One region of the Streptomyces sp. NBC_01142 genome, then DNA from elsewhere that is predicted to be linked to it. Evidence: riboswitches for the same ligand, from Rfam matches in the RefSeq annotation. Region 1 holds a riboswitch; the other holds the start of a gene.
The links. A riboswitch is a leader RNA that binds a small molecule or an ion and turns the genes downstream of it on or off. The one in region 1 is predicted to bind glycine.

Region 1 (7,013 bases):
CGGTGATGACCCTGCGGCTGACGTCGGCCCCACTGCTCGGCTCCCCGGCCTGACCACCGCCCGCCCGAAAGCCGCCCGCCTGCACGGCGCTCTTGCGCCCCGTGACCGCCCGGTCGCGGGGCGCATCGCTGCCCCATCCGGACTAGTCCAGACCGGCCCCCCGAACCACCCAAAAGGACAGTGGAGTTGAGCTGAACCGTCCGCCCGGGTGATACGTCATTAAGCAGTAAGAAGAGCTGCCGCGAAATCCCTGCGGATTGACGCCCGTGGGGCAACACTGGGATCGGACCGACAGATACGGGGGGCGGCCATGAACACCTCATCGAGCCGCAGGACACTCACCACAACGCAGCGAAAGAACCCACCCATGTGCCAGCACCAGCCAGCCTGCCCGACCTCCGACTCCGCCGACCGGGAAGCAGCGCGTCTCGTGGCGCATCACCCGGAGCAGGGCTGGAGCCTGCTGTGCAACGGCGTCCTGCTCTTCGAGGACACCGGCGAGCTGCTGCCGGACGGGCAGATCATCGCGCCGCACCGGCCGACGCAGCCAGGGCAGGTGATGACGGCCGCCTGAGCGCCGTCCGTACGACAAGGGGCCGGCCCGGAGACTGCTCTCCGCACCGGCCCCGACGCATACGCGCCGTTACGTCAGCCGTACGTCAGTTGTCGTACTCGTCCAGCGGCGGGCAGGAGCAGACGAGATTACGGTCGCCGAACGCACCGTCGATCCTGCGCACCGGCGGCCAGTACTTGTCCGCGGCACTCACGCCGGCCGGGAAGACCGCCTCGTCACGGCTGTAGGGGTGCTCCCACTCCCCGCCCAGCGCGGACGCCGTGTGCGGGGCGTTGCGCAGCGGGTTGTCCTCCGCGGGCCACTCGCCCGACGCAACCTTCTCGATCTCCCCGCGGATCGCGATCATCGTGTCGCAGAAGCGGTCGATCTCGGTCAGGTCCTCACTCTCGGTGGGCTCGATCATCAGCGTGCCGGCCACCGGGAACGACATCGTCGGCGCGTGGAAGCCGTAGTCGATCAGCCGCTTGGCGATGTCGTCGACACTGACGCCGGTCGCCTTCGCCAGCGGCCGCAGGTCCACGATGCACTCGTGCGCGACCAGACCGGCCGGGCCCGTGTAGAGCACCGGGTAGTGCGGCTCCAGGCGCTTGGCGATGTAGTTGGCCGCGAGCACGGCGACCTGCGTCGCGCGCTTGAGGCCCTCGCCGCCCATGAGACGTACGTACGCCCAGGAGATCGGCAGGATGCCGGCCGAGCCCCACGGAGCGGCCGAGATCGGTCCGACGCCGGTCTCGGGACCCGCGGTCGGCTGGAGCGGGTGGTTGGGCAGGTACGGGGCCAGGTGCGCCCGCACACCGACCGGACCGACACCCGGTCCGCCACCGCCGTGCGGGATACAGAAGGTCTTGTGCAGATTGAGGTGCGAGACGTCGCCGCCGAACTTGCCCGGCTTGGCGAGGCCGACCAGCGCGTTGAGGTTGGCGCCGTCGACGTACACCTGGCCACCGGCCTCGTGCACCTGCGCGCAGATGTCGGCGACGTGCTCCTCGAACACTCCGTGCGTGGACGGGTAGGTGATCATCAGTACGGACAGCTCGTCACGGTACTGCTCGATCTTGGCGCGGAGGTCCTCTATGTCCACCTCGCCGTCGTCGGCGGTCTTGACCACGACGACCTTCATGCCCGCCATCACTGCGCTGGCGGCGTTGGTGCCGTGCGCGGAGGAGGGGATGAGGCAGATGGTGCGCTGGGTGTCGCCGTTGGCGCGGTGGTACGCGCGTACGGCCAGCAGGCCGGCGAGCTCGCCCTGCGAGCCTGCGTTGGGCTGGATGGACACCGCGTCGTACCCGGTGACCTCGGCGAGACGTTCCTCCAGCTCGCGGATGAGCGTGAGGTACCCGGCGGCCTGCTCGACCGGCGCGAAGGGGTGCATCGCCCCGAACTCCGGCCAGGTGACCGGCTCCATCTCGGTGGTCGCGTTCAGCTTCATGGTGCAGGAGCCGAGCGGGATCATGCCGCGGTCCAGCGCGTAGTCACGGTCGGCGAGCTTGCGCAGGTAGCGCAGCATCGCGGTCTCGGAGCGGTGCTGGTGGAAGACGGGGTGGGTCAGGTAGTCGTCGCTGCGCAGCAGGTCCCGGGGCAGCGCGTCCGCCGCGGCCTCGTCCAGTGCCTCGATGTCGGCCTCGACGCCGAAGGCGGTCCAGACGGCGGCCAGCTGGCTGCGTCCGGTGGTCTCGTCGCAGGCGATGGAGAGGTGGTCGGCGTCGACGAGGTGGAGGTTGACCCCGCCCTCACGGGCGGCGGCGACCACCTCGGCGGCCTTGCCGGGCACGCGGGCGGTCAGCGTGTCGAAGTACGAACCGTGCACGACCTCGACACCGCCGGCCTTGAGCCCCTCGGCGAGCAGCGTCGCAAAGCGGTGGGTGCGTCGGGCGATCCCCCGGAGGCCGTCGGGACCGTGGTAGACGGCGTACATGCCCGCCATGACGGCGAGCAGCACCTGGGCCGTGCAGATGTTGCTGGTGGCCTTCTCCCGGCGGATGTGCTGCTCGCGGGTCTGCAGCGCGAGCCGGTAGGCCTTGTTGCCGTCCGCGTCCACGGAGACGCCGACGAGCCGGCCGGGCAGGCTGCGCGCGAACTTCTCACGGACGGCCATGTAGCCGGCGTGCGGACCGCCGAAGCCCATCGGGACGCCGAAGCGCTGAGTGGTGCCGACCGCGATGTCCGCGCCGAGCTCGCCGGGCGAGGTGAGAAGGGTCAGCGCCAGCAGGTCGGCGGCGACGGTCACGATCGCGCCGAGCTCGTGGGCCTGCTCGATGACGGGCTTGAGGTCCCGCACGGCTCCGGAGGCGCCCGGGTACTGCAGCAGCACGCCGAAGACGCCGCGCTCGGCGATCTCGGCCGGGATGCCCTCGCTCAGGTCCGCGGTGACGATCTCGACACCGGTCGGCTCGGCGCGGGTCTCGATCACGGCCAGAGTCTGCGGCAGCGCGTCGGCGTCGATCAGGAAGACGCCGTTCTTGACCTTGCCGACCCGCCGGGCCAGCGACATGGCCTCGGCGGCAGCCGTGCCCTCGTCGAGCAGTGAGGCGCCGGAGGTGGGCAGGCCGGTCAGGTCGGCGACCACCGTCTGGAAGTTGAGCAGCGCCTCGAGACGGCCCTGCGAGATCTCCGGCTGGTAGGGCGTGTACGCCGTGTACCAGGCCGGGTTCTCCATGACGTTGCGCAGGATGACCGGCGGCGTGAAGGTGCCGTAGTAGCCGAGCCCGATCATCGGTGCCAGCACCTGGTTGCGGTCGGCGAGGGTGCGCAGTTCGGCGAGAACCTCGGCCTCGGTGCGCGCGTCCGGGAGGTTCAGCGCCTCCGTGCTCTTGATCACATCAGGCACCGCGGCGGCGGTCAGCTCGTCGAGCGAGCCGTAGCCCACCTGCGCGAGCATCTTCGCCTGGGCCTCGGCATCGGGCCCGATGTGGCGCTGCTCGAAGGGGGTGCCTCGCTCCAGCTGGGAGAGCGAAATGCGGTTGGCGGTCATTAAGGAGGCCTCCTGGTCTGACACGACCTGCGAGGGGCACCACGGCGCGGATGCCCGGACGGCCTCCCCCTCTGTCATCTCAACCTGAGAGCTTCACCGGACCGTCCGCACACGCGTTTTCGCGCATACGACGCTCCGGCTTTCACCGTCGGTGAGAGCGGATGCCGTCCGACGCCCGCCCTGCTTTCCAGAGTGACCTCGTCCGTGCGGTACAGGGGCCTGAGAGATTCCGGGGAGGATTTGCTCCTTCGGCGCCGCCGGCAGTTTCACCGGAGGACTCTCCCGCACAGGGTCAGCAGCCGTCTGCCAGCCTACCAGCGCGCCCCCTCGGCGATCCCTCGAGTGGCCGACGCCCAGGATGTGCACTTTTGTAGTATTCACAGAGCAGTTGCGAGCAATGCGACCTGTAGGAGGGACCGTGCAGACCGATATCGATCCGCGCAGCCTGATCGGCCGCAAGGCGTTCGACCGCAATGGCAGCAAGATCGGGACTGTGGACGAGGTGTATCTGGACGACGCCACCGGGGCGCCCGAGTGGGCTGCTGTGCGCACCGGCCTGTTCAGCCGTGACGCCTTCGTCCCGCTCGAGCCCAGCGAGCTCGTCGACAACACCCTCCACGTCCCGTACGAACGCGCGCTGATCAAGGATGCCCCGGACTTCGGCGTCGGCCGCCATCTCTCGCCCGAGCAGGAGCTCCAGCTCTACCACCACTACGGCCTCGAACTCTCCGAGCCCCCCGAGACGCCCACCCCCTCCTCCGGCTCCGACCGGGACTTCGGGCGGCTGGCCGGCCAGGACGACTGACCGGGGCCACCGGCCGCCGGGGGCAGCGCCACCAGCGGCAACGGCTCGGCCGCCTCCAGGTCGGGGTCGTCCACCCGGAAGGTGCGTACGCGCCCCGGCTCCGACCCCGGCTCCTCGAACCGCACGGTGACCCGCCCCACCCCACTGCCCTGCACCCACCCCGCCCCGTACTCCGCATGCCGTACGTCGTGTCCGGCCGGCCAGCGCCGCTCGGCGAGCGCCTCGGGCTCCGCAGTGACCGCTCCCCCCGCTTCCTGGCTCTCGGGCGCCTCCGGCTCGCCCTCCTCCCCCGCTCCGGCCCGCGCCTCCGCCTCCGCGGCCATGGCGTGCTCACCGGCGGCGGCCTGCGCGAAGAGATCCTCCTGGGTGTAGTCGGCCAGCCCGGTCACACCGACCCCCAGCAGCCGCACCCCGCCCGTGGTGTCCACGGCCTCCAGCAGCCGCCCGGCGGCCTCCCGCACCACCCCGGGGTCGTCCGTCGGCCCGCGCAGCGTCTCCGAGCGTGTCAGCGTCGAGAAGTCGTAGCGCCGCACCTTCAGCACAATGGTCCGGCCCGAGTGCCCGGAGGCCCGCAGCCGGGCTACACATCGCTCGGCGAGCCGCTCCACCTCGATCCGCACCCGCACCCGGTCGTGCAGATCCACGTCGAAGGTGTCCTCCACCGACACCGACTTCGCATCCCGCTCGGCCACCACCGGCCGGTCGTCGTGCCCGAGGGCCATCCGGAACAGTGAGGCCCCGTGGGCCCTGCCCAGCAACCGTACGAGCTCGTCCTCGCCCGCCTCCGCCAGGTCCGCGATCGTGGTCATGCCGGCCCGCCGCAGATGCTCCCCGGTCGCCGGCCCCACCCCGGGCAGCGTCCGCACCGGCATCGGCCCGAGCATTTCCCGCTCCGTGCCCGGTTCTATGAGCACCAGCCCGTCGGGCTTGGCCTGCTCGGAGGCGATCTTCGCGAGCATCTTGGAACCGGCGAGCCCGACGGACCCGGTGAGCCCGGTGACAGCACGGATGTCCGTACGCAGCCGCTCACCGGTCTCCCGGGCGGACCGGGCGTCATCGGCCGTGCCCCCTGCTTCCAGGTCCACGAAGGCCTCGTCCAGGCTCAGCGGCTCCACGAGCGGCGAGAGGCTGCCCAGGAGCTCCATCACCTGCTCGCTGACTGTGCGGTACAGGGAGAAGCGCGGCACGAGATAGGCGGCATTGGGTGCCAGCCGTCTGGCCTGCGCCATCGGCATCGCCGAGTGCACCCCGAAGCGTCTGGCCTCGTACGAGGCGGTGGCCACGACTCCGCGCGGCCCCAGCCCGCCGACCACCACCGGTTTTCCGCGCAGACTCGGCTTCGCCGCCTGTTCGGCGGCGGCGAAGAAGGCATCCATGTCCAGATGCAGAATCGTCGGCGCGGTTCTCACACGACCGATGCTGCCCTACGCCACTGACAACGGCGCCGAATGAATTCCGCTCAGACTGCCCGGTCGCGTCTGCGCCTGGCCAGCTCGTCGGCGGGGTTGTTCCCGACCAGGGTCTCGCCGGTGTCGATGCGCTCGCCGTGCAGCTGCGACAACGCTGCCTCCACATCCCGCCACACCACGCCCACGGCGATCCCGAAGATCCCCTGGCCGCCCTGGAGCAGGTCGACCACCTCGTCGGGCGAGGAGCACTCGTAGACCGTCGCGCCGTCACTCATGAGCGTCATCCGCTCGAGGTCGCTGAAGCCGCGGGCCCGCAGATGCTGCACCGCGGTGCGGATGTTCTGCAGCGCGACGCCCGTGTCCAGGAAACGCTTGACGATCTTGAGGACGACCACATCGCGGAAGCTGTAGAGCCGTTGGGTACCGGAGCCGTACGCAGGCCGCACGCTGGGCTCGACCAGACCCGTACGGGCCCAGTAGTCGAGCTGCCGATAGGTGATGCCCGCCGCCGCACACGCGGTCGGTCCCCGGTAGCCGATTGTCTCCGCACAGGGGTCGGCCGCACTCTCGTGAAGCGGATACGGCCCGCCCTCCCCCAGACTTCGTCCGGGGGTGCCCCCAACCGTACCGTCGCCGCTGCTTCTCACGCCGACCCTCCGTCCTAGACCTGCCCTCTCGACGGTAGGCAGTCACCAGGGGCGCGTCAACGATCGCCACACTCGGCACGCCGAGTGATAATCACCCTGAGAGTGGTTTCCCGTGCCCCTATTCGGGGAAAGGCTACTCGAATGCGCTAACGGCGCCCGGCTCGGCGGTCACTGGCTGTTGGTGCCGAAGTCCTCCGGCGAGATCTGGTCGAGGAACTCGCGGAACTTCTCCACCTCGTCCTCCTGTTCGTCCGGGATGGCAATCCCGGCGTCGTCGAGCACCCCGTCACTGCCGTAGATCGGCGTACCGGTGCGCAGCGCAAGCGCTATGGCATCGGACGGCCTGGCGCTCACCTCGACTCCGCTGGCAAAGACCAGCTCCGCGTAGAAAACCCCTTCGCGCAGGTCCGTGATGCGGACTTCGGTGAGCTCCTGGCCCACCGCCTCCAGCACGTCCTTGAAGAGGTCATGGGTCAGCGGCCTGGCAGGTGCCATGCCCTGCTGGGCAAAGGCAATGGCGGTCGCCTCCCCGGGACCGATCCAGATGGGGAGGTACCGGTCGCCTCCCACTTCACGCAGGAGCACGATCGGTTGGTTGGAGGGCATT
Region 2 (7,013 bases), on a different contig from region 1:
GTGGGGCTGGACGTTGGCGTGCTCGGCGCCGAACAGCGCCTTGATGCGGTCGATGGCGATCTGCTCGACGACATCGACGTGCTCGCAGCCGCCGTAGTAGCGGCGGCCCGGGTAGCCCTCGGCGTACTTGTTGGTGAGGACGGAGCCCTGGGCCTCCATGACCGCGACCGGAGCGAAGTTCTCCGAGGCGATCATCTCGAGGGTGGACTGCTGACGGTGGAGCTCGGCGTCGACAGCAGCGGCGACATCCGGGTCCAGCTCGTGGAGCGGGGTGTTGAGAAGCGACATCTCGATCCCTGTCGTGGTCGTGGGCTCAGTTACCGGAGAACTCGGAGTACTCGTCCGCGGAGAGCAGATCCTTCGGCTCCCCGCTGACGCGCACCTTGAAGAGCCAGCCGCCCTCGAAGGGGGCGGAGTTCACCAGCGACGGGTCGTTGACGACGTCCTCGTTGGCTTCGGTGATCTCACCGCTGACCGGGGAGTACAGATCGCTGACCGACTTGGTCGACTCCAGCTCACCGCAGGTCTCGCCCGCGGTCACCGTGTCGCCGACCACCGGGAGCTGGACGTACACGACATCGCCGAGCGCGTTGGCCGCGTGCTCGGTGATACCGACCGTCGACACGCCGTCCTCGGCGGCCGACAGCCACTCGTGCTCCTTGCTGTAGCGCAGCTGCTGGGGGTTGCTCATGAGCTGAATTCTCCTGTACGCGGGGGAGTGCTGGGAAACGGGCAAGGGAGAGTACTGAAGGTCACTTCTGGCGCTTGTAGAACGGCAGCGCGACGACCTCGTACGGCTCGTGGGCGCCGCGGATGTCGACGCCGACGCCCTCGCTGCCCGGCGCGGCGTGCGCCGCGTCCACGTATGCGATGGCGATCGGCTTGCCCAGCGTGGGCGACGGCGCGCCCGAGGTGACCTCGCCGACGACCTGGCCGCCGGCGACGACCTGGTAGCCGGCGCGGGGAACGCGGCGCCCCTCGGCGATCAGGCCGACGAGCTTGCGCGGCGGGCTGGACTCGGCGCGCTCGGCGGCGGCCGTCAGAGCCGTACGCCCGACGAAGTCGCCTTCCTTCTCGAACTTGACGACCCGGCCGAGACCGGCGTCGAAGGGCGTCAGCGCGGTCGTCAGCTCATGCCCGTACAGCGGCATGCCCGCCTCCAGGCGCAGCGTGTCGCGGCAGGAGAGGCCGCAGGGGATCAGACCGGCCGGGGCGCCGGCCTCGGTCAGCGCCACCCAGAGCTTCTCGGCGTGCTGCGGCTCGACGAAGAGTTCGAAGCCGTCCTCGCCGGTGTAGCCCGTACGGGCGATCAGCGCGGGAACTCCGGCCACCGTGCCGGGCAGACCCGCGTAGTACTTCAGCCCGTCGAGGTCGGCGTCGGTCAGCGACTTCAGGATGCCGGGGGACTCGGGGCCCTGGACGGCGATCAGCGCGTACGCGTCACGGTCGTCGCGGACCTCGGCGTCGAAACCGGCCGCCCGCTCCGTGAGGGCGTCGAGCACCACCTGGGCGTTGCCCGCGTTGGCGACGACGAGGTATTCGGGGGTCTCGCTCCCGCCGAGGCGGTAGACGATCAGGTCGTCGAGGATTCCGCCGTCCGGGCGGCAGATCATGGTGTAGCGGGCGCGGCCGACGGCGACGCCGCCGATGTTGCCGACCAGCGCGTAGTCGAGCAGCGCGGCGGCCTGCGGTCCGGTGACGGTGATCTCACCCATGTGGGAGAGGTCGAAAAGACCGGCCTTGGTACGGACGGCGTTGTGCTCGTCGCGCTCGCTGCCGTACCGCAGCGGCATGTCCCAGCCCGCGAAGTCGGTCATGGTCGCGCCCAGCGAACGGTGCACGGCATCGAGGGCGGTCAGACGGGGGGCGTTGCTCATAGATGTGACTCCCAGGGCAATGGCCGGCGAGGACAATCCTCCCCATCTGTCATCGGAACCTGAGAGGTTCGCCGCGACCACACGTCATGATGGTCGTGACTTGCACCTTGGGTGGAGCCACTCGACAGCGGCTCGCTTTTCAGATCTGCCTCATCACACGCGGTACGGGGCCTGAGAGATTCAAGGGAGGGACTTGCTCCTTCGGCGCCCGGCGCACACAGTGGCCAGGACTCTCCCGCGTGGATTCAAGCGGCCGGTATGCAGTTGGCGCGCACATCATTGCACGCATCGTGGGGGAGTGGGGTGTCCGGCCCACGGTCGAGCCTCAGCCGCAAAACGGTTGTGCTGTATTACCGTTTCTTTACACTTCATGGGCAAGGGTGGGATGACCCGACATGGGGGAGGCTGATGACGTTGCAGCGGCCCGAGGCTTACGCAACGACCGCGGGGGTGCCCGCCCGGCGGCTGTTCGGGGCGCCCGCGCCCGTCCTGCGCGACCTGAGGGACCGGTCCGGGCGCAGCCCGCGCAGCCTGGACTTCGCCGCGGGTGACGTGGTGGTCGTCTCCGGCCTGCCCGGCAGCGGGAAGTCCACCCTGATCCGGCGGGCGGCCAGCAGCCGGGGAATCGACTCGCAGGACACCCGGGACCGGTGGGGCGCGCGGATGCCGCGGCTGCTGCCGTACGCCGTCTACCGCCCGCTCGTACGGATCGCGCACTACGCCGGACTGCGACGCGTACTGCGCTCGGGCGAGAGCGTCGTCGTGCACGACTGCGGCACCCAGGCGTGGGTACGGCGGTGGCTGGCCCGTGAGGTCCGCCGCCGCGGGAGCGGCCTTCACCTGGTGCTGCTCGATGTCACCCCCGCCGTCGCCCGTGAGGGCCAGCGCGAGCGCGGCCGCGGAGTCTCCGGCTACGCCTTCGCCCGGCACCGCCGCGCGGTGGGCCGCCTGATCGCCGACGCGGAGTCCGGCAGCCTGCCCAAGGGCTGCGCCTCGGCAGTCCTCCTCGACCGCGACGCGGCGGGCACGCTGACCCGGATCGGCTTCGAGGGCCCGTAGGGGCCGCGTCCGGCGTGCCGCCCGCAGCTTGGGGGCCGTCCCGCTCTCGGTGCGGCTCCACGGCGGCGTTAGGGTCGGAGCGCGAGACCGTGGGAAGCAGGGGGAGAAGGACAGCACATGGAGACACCGGAGCACGCCCATCCGTATCCGCACGGCGGCTGGCCGGGGAACGAGCTCGAAGAGGTGCTCGGCGCCTCGCTCGGCAACCCCTCGGCCGGCGGGCGGCTGGTCGAGGTGCTCGGGCGCAGTCATGTCTGGGTGCCACTGCCCAACGGCGGCGGGCCCGACAGCCCCGCCCTCGATCTGCCCACGATGGAGATCGACGGGGCTCCCTACGTACCGGTCTACAGCTCCGAGCAGCAGTTCCTGCAGTGCGTCGGCAGCCATATGTCCTTCACCGTCGCCCCCGCCCGCGAGTTCGCCCGCGGACTGCCCCCGCAGCTCGGCATCGCCGTCAATCCGGGCGGCACCGTCGGCACCCCGCTGCCCCCGCCCGCCGTCGCCGAACTGTGCCGGGTGGGGCGCACGCTCCTCGACGGACCCGCGAGCGGCGGCAGGGTGCGGCTCTTCGAGCCCGACTGGCAGGAGGAACCCGTCGACTTCCTCGCCGCCGCGGCAGGCGAGTTCGAGGCCTGTGGCGTCGTACTGACCGCACGCCGCGCGCTCGCCTCCATCGAGGGCGACTCGCCGACCCTCTTCATCGGCGTCCAGCTCTCCTCCTGGGAGGGCGCCGACCGCAACGCCCCGATGGACGCGCTGGGTCGCGCACTGGGCCGGGCGCAGGTCGGCTGGCCGGTCAGCCTCGTTCTGCTGGACGTGACACAGGACCCCGTCGGCGCATGGATGCTGGAGCGGGTCCGGCCCTTCTATCAACGACAGCACGTGTAGTCGTCAAGTCGGTGTCAGCTCTGCCGATTAAGCTGGTTTCATGGCTTTACCGCCGCACCGTGTGCCCGGTGGGGGCACCTCCCACGCCGCAGGCTGTGGGGAGGTCGTGCTGAATGGTCGATCGAAGAGGGGCGGAACCCAGGGTGAGTGCGTCAGGCACCGCGGCGGCCGGGCAGGTCGAGCACATGCTGCGCCAGGTGACTCCCGGACGCTATGACGCGTACGAGGCGCTGCTGCACGCGATCGCCGACCCGTCGAGCGGCCAGATCTGGATGCTCCTGTGGCACGGCCAGGCCGGCTCGCCCGACGCCCAGTACGGGAACATGGAGGTCGACGGCGTCGGTTACGCCCCCTGTGTGACCTCCGCCCAGGAACTCGCCGTCTCCGGCTGGACCCGCGCGCACGAAGTGGTCACCGGCCCGGACATCGCCCGCGCCCTGTACCCGGACCGCTGGGGAATCTGGCTCAACCCGCACGCCCCGGGCGGCGGCGTCGGCATTCCCTGGCTGGACCTGCGCCGTATCGCCACCGGCCTCGACCGGATGCCCGCGGGCCCCCTGCGGCTGTCCGAACCGGCCATCGAGATTCCGCACTTCTACGCCCTGCTCTCGCAGAACGCCCACCGCACGCCCGCGGTCCGCTCCCTGCGCCGCGCCTGGGTGCAGCCTGTGCTCGGTGCTCCCTATCTCGCCATCGGGCTCGATCTGTACGACACCAGCAGGCAGTCCGTGGAGGCGGTGCGCGCGATGATGCAGCAGTCGATCGCCGCCGTCCCGGACGGGCTGCCGGTCTCCACCGTCGCCATGTCCGACGACTACGACCCGGTGTCGATGTGGCTGCGGACCAATGCCCGGCCCTTCTACGACCGTGACGCCCACGGCGGCGCTCCCGCGGCCGGCGGCTACGGCTACCCGCCGCCCCACGGCCGCTGATCGGGGAGCAGCCGATCTCCCCGGGCCGCCCTCCGCGATGAGTTGAGGGCTTGACTCTTCACGACCGCACCCGATCCGGGGCGATCGTGAGGATCTCAACCCGCCCTGCCTGGGCGCGCCTACCCGGGCCACCTTGGCGTATCCGCTGCGCGGCACGCGTCGGCCTCACACGTATCTCGGCTTTGCAAAGGAACGACAGCAAACCTTGCCGAAGGTGAGGGCCGGGAGACGGTGTTGAGCCCACGTCGGTGGCCGCCAAACCCGTTCAGTCGATCACGATGTCCGCATTACGGATCGAGGCTGGCCACATCACGGTTGCGCATCCATTCCCCGTGGGGACTGGCAGGTGATCGCGAGAGCGTTGAAGACTCCCGGCAAGCGGGGGGCGTCGGACGTGTGTGCAGTTGAGGTCAATGACTCGACGCCTCACCTGTCAGAACCACCCGAACACCGGTAATACGGCAGCAAATCGACCGCACCGTCGACCCGGAGCGGGCCGCCAACGCACCGTCGGCAACCGCCGGCACGGGCAAGCACGAGGGACGATGACCGCACCCATTGAGACCACTGGATCGCAGACCGACGTTGCGCCCGAGGCTGTGCTGAAGGGCGTCAAGTCCCAGCAGATCGAGGGCCGTTCGCTCGGGCAGATCGCCTGGACGCGCTTCAAGCGCGACAAGGTGGCCGTCGCCGGCGGCATTGTCGTGGTGCTGCTCATCCTGATCGCCGCCTTCTCCAGACCGCTCCAGGCGCTGCTCGGGCTCGACCCGAACCAGTTCCATCAGGACCTCATCGACCCGAACACGACCCTGCCCACGGGTGATTTCGGTGGAATGAGCTGGGATCACCCGCTTGGTGTGGAGCCGAAGTTCGGCCGTGACATCCTCGCCCGCATCCTCGAGGGCTCCTGGGTGTCGCTGGTGGTGGCCTTCGGTGCGACGGTGCTCTCCAACGCGATCGGCACGGTCCTCGGTGTGATCGCCGGGTACTACGGCGGGCGGGTCGACATGATCATCAGCCGCCTGATGGACACTTTCCTGGCGTTCCCGCTGCTTCTCTTCGCCATCGCCATCTCCGCCACCCTGCAGGGCGGCGCCTTCGGCCTCGAGGGCTTGCCGCTGCACATCCTGGTGCTGATCTTCGTCATCGGCTTCTTCAACTGGCCCTATATCGGCCGTATCGTCCGCGGCCAGGCGCTGGCGCTGCGTGAGCGGGAGTTCGTGGACGCCGCGCGCGGGATGGGGGCACGTGGCCCGTACATCCTGTTCAAGGAGCTGCTGCCGAACCTCGTCGCGCCGATCATCGTCTACTCGACGCTGCTCATCCCGACCAACATCATCTTCGAAGCGTCGCTCAGCTTCCTCGGTGTCGGGATCCAGCCGCCCCAGGCCTCCTGGGGCGGAATGCTCGACCAGGCAAAGGACTCCTTCGAGGTCGACCCGCAGTACATGGTCGTGCCCGGCCTTGCCATCTTCGTCACCGTGCTGGCGTTCAACCTGCTCGGTGACGGCCTCCGGGATGCGCTCGATCCTCGCAGCCGCCGCTGACGTCTGCCGGGCTGAGTCCCAATCAAAGTTTCCGACAACGAAGGGGAGCCGACCATCATGCGAAGGTCAGCAGTGGCCGCAATCGCGGTCATCAGCAGTGCGAGCATCCTGCTCGCCGGCTGCAGTAAGGCCGAGGACAAGGACGGCGGCGACGCCAAGGGCGCCGGCGTCAATGCCGCCACGAAGGGGGTCGTCAACGCCTCCGACAAGAAGGGCGGCACGGTCACCTACGCGATGGCCGACGCCCCGGAGTCCTTCGACCCGGGCAACACGTACTACGCCTTCATCTACAACTTCAGCCGGCTCTACGCCCGCCCGCTGATGACCTTCAAGCCCGCTGCGGGCGAGGCGGGCAACGAGCTCGTCCCCGACCTGGCCGCGTCCAAGGGCACGCCGACCGACGGCGGCAAGACCTGGACGTACAAGCTCCGCGAGGGCGTCAAGTACGACGACGGCACCGTGGTGACCTCGAAGGACGTCAAGTACGCCGTCGAGCGCTCCAACTTCGCGCGTGATGTGCTGTCCCTCGGTCCGAACTACTTCCAGCAGCTGCTGGACGACCCGGACAAGTACAAGGGTCCGTACAAGGACAAGAGCGACAAGGGTCTGTCGTCCATCCAGACCCCGGACGACAACACCATCGTCTTCAAGCTCAACAAGCCCTTCGCGGACTTCGACTACCTGGTCAGCGCCCCGCAGACCGCCCCGGT

Region 2: it holds a riboswitch for glycine, as region 1 does, so the genes downstream of both, gcvT (glycine cleavage system aminomethyltransferase GcvT) here and gcvP (aminomethyl-transferring glycine dehydrogenase) in region 1, are expected to answer to the same signal.

The regions. Positions count from the first base shown of each region.
Region 1 covers NZ_JAPEOR010000002.1:12,184-19,196, forward strand. The annotation lists gene OG883_RS17400 (hypothetical protein) at 1-53, shown strand, start outside; gene OG883_RS17405 (DUF5999 family protein) at 368-574, shown strand; gene gcvP (aminomethyl-transferring glycine dehydrogenase) at 660-3,545, opposite strand; glycine riboswitch at 3,743-3,840, opposite strand; gene OG883_RS17415 (PRC-barrel domain-containing protein) at 3,964-4,350, shown strand; gene OG883_RS17420 (DNA polymerase IV) at 4,257-5,759, opposite strand; gene OG883_RS17425 (MerR family transcriptional regulator) at 5,810-6,406, opposite strand; gene OG883_RS17430 (bifunctional nuclease family protein) at 6,575-7,013, opposite strand, start outside.
Region 2 covers NZ_JAPEOR010000001.1:1,325,883-1,332,895, forward strand. The annotation lists gene glyA (serine hydroxymethyltransferase) at 1-288, opposite strand, end outside; gene gcvH (glycine cleavage system protein GcvH) at 314-691, opposite strand; gene gcvT (glycine cleavage system aminomethyltransferase GcvT) at 753-1,877, opposite strand; glycine riboswitch at 2,028-2,125, opposite strand; gene OG883_RS06285 (AAA family ATPase) at 2,286-2,936, shown strand; gene OG883_RS06290 (enhanced serine sensitivity protein SseB) at 3,054-3,824, shown strand; gene OG883_RS06295 (enhanced serine sensitivity protein SseB C-terminal domain-containing protein) at 3,968-4,756, shown strand; gene OG883_RS06300 (ABC transporter permease) at 5,302-6,303, shown strand; gene OG883_RS06305 (ABC transporter substrate-binding protein) at 6,361-7,013, shown strand, end outside.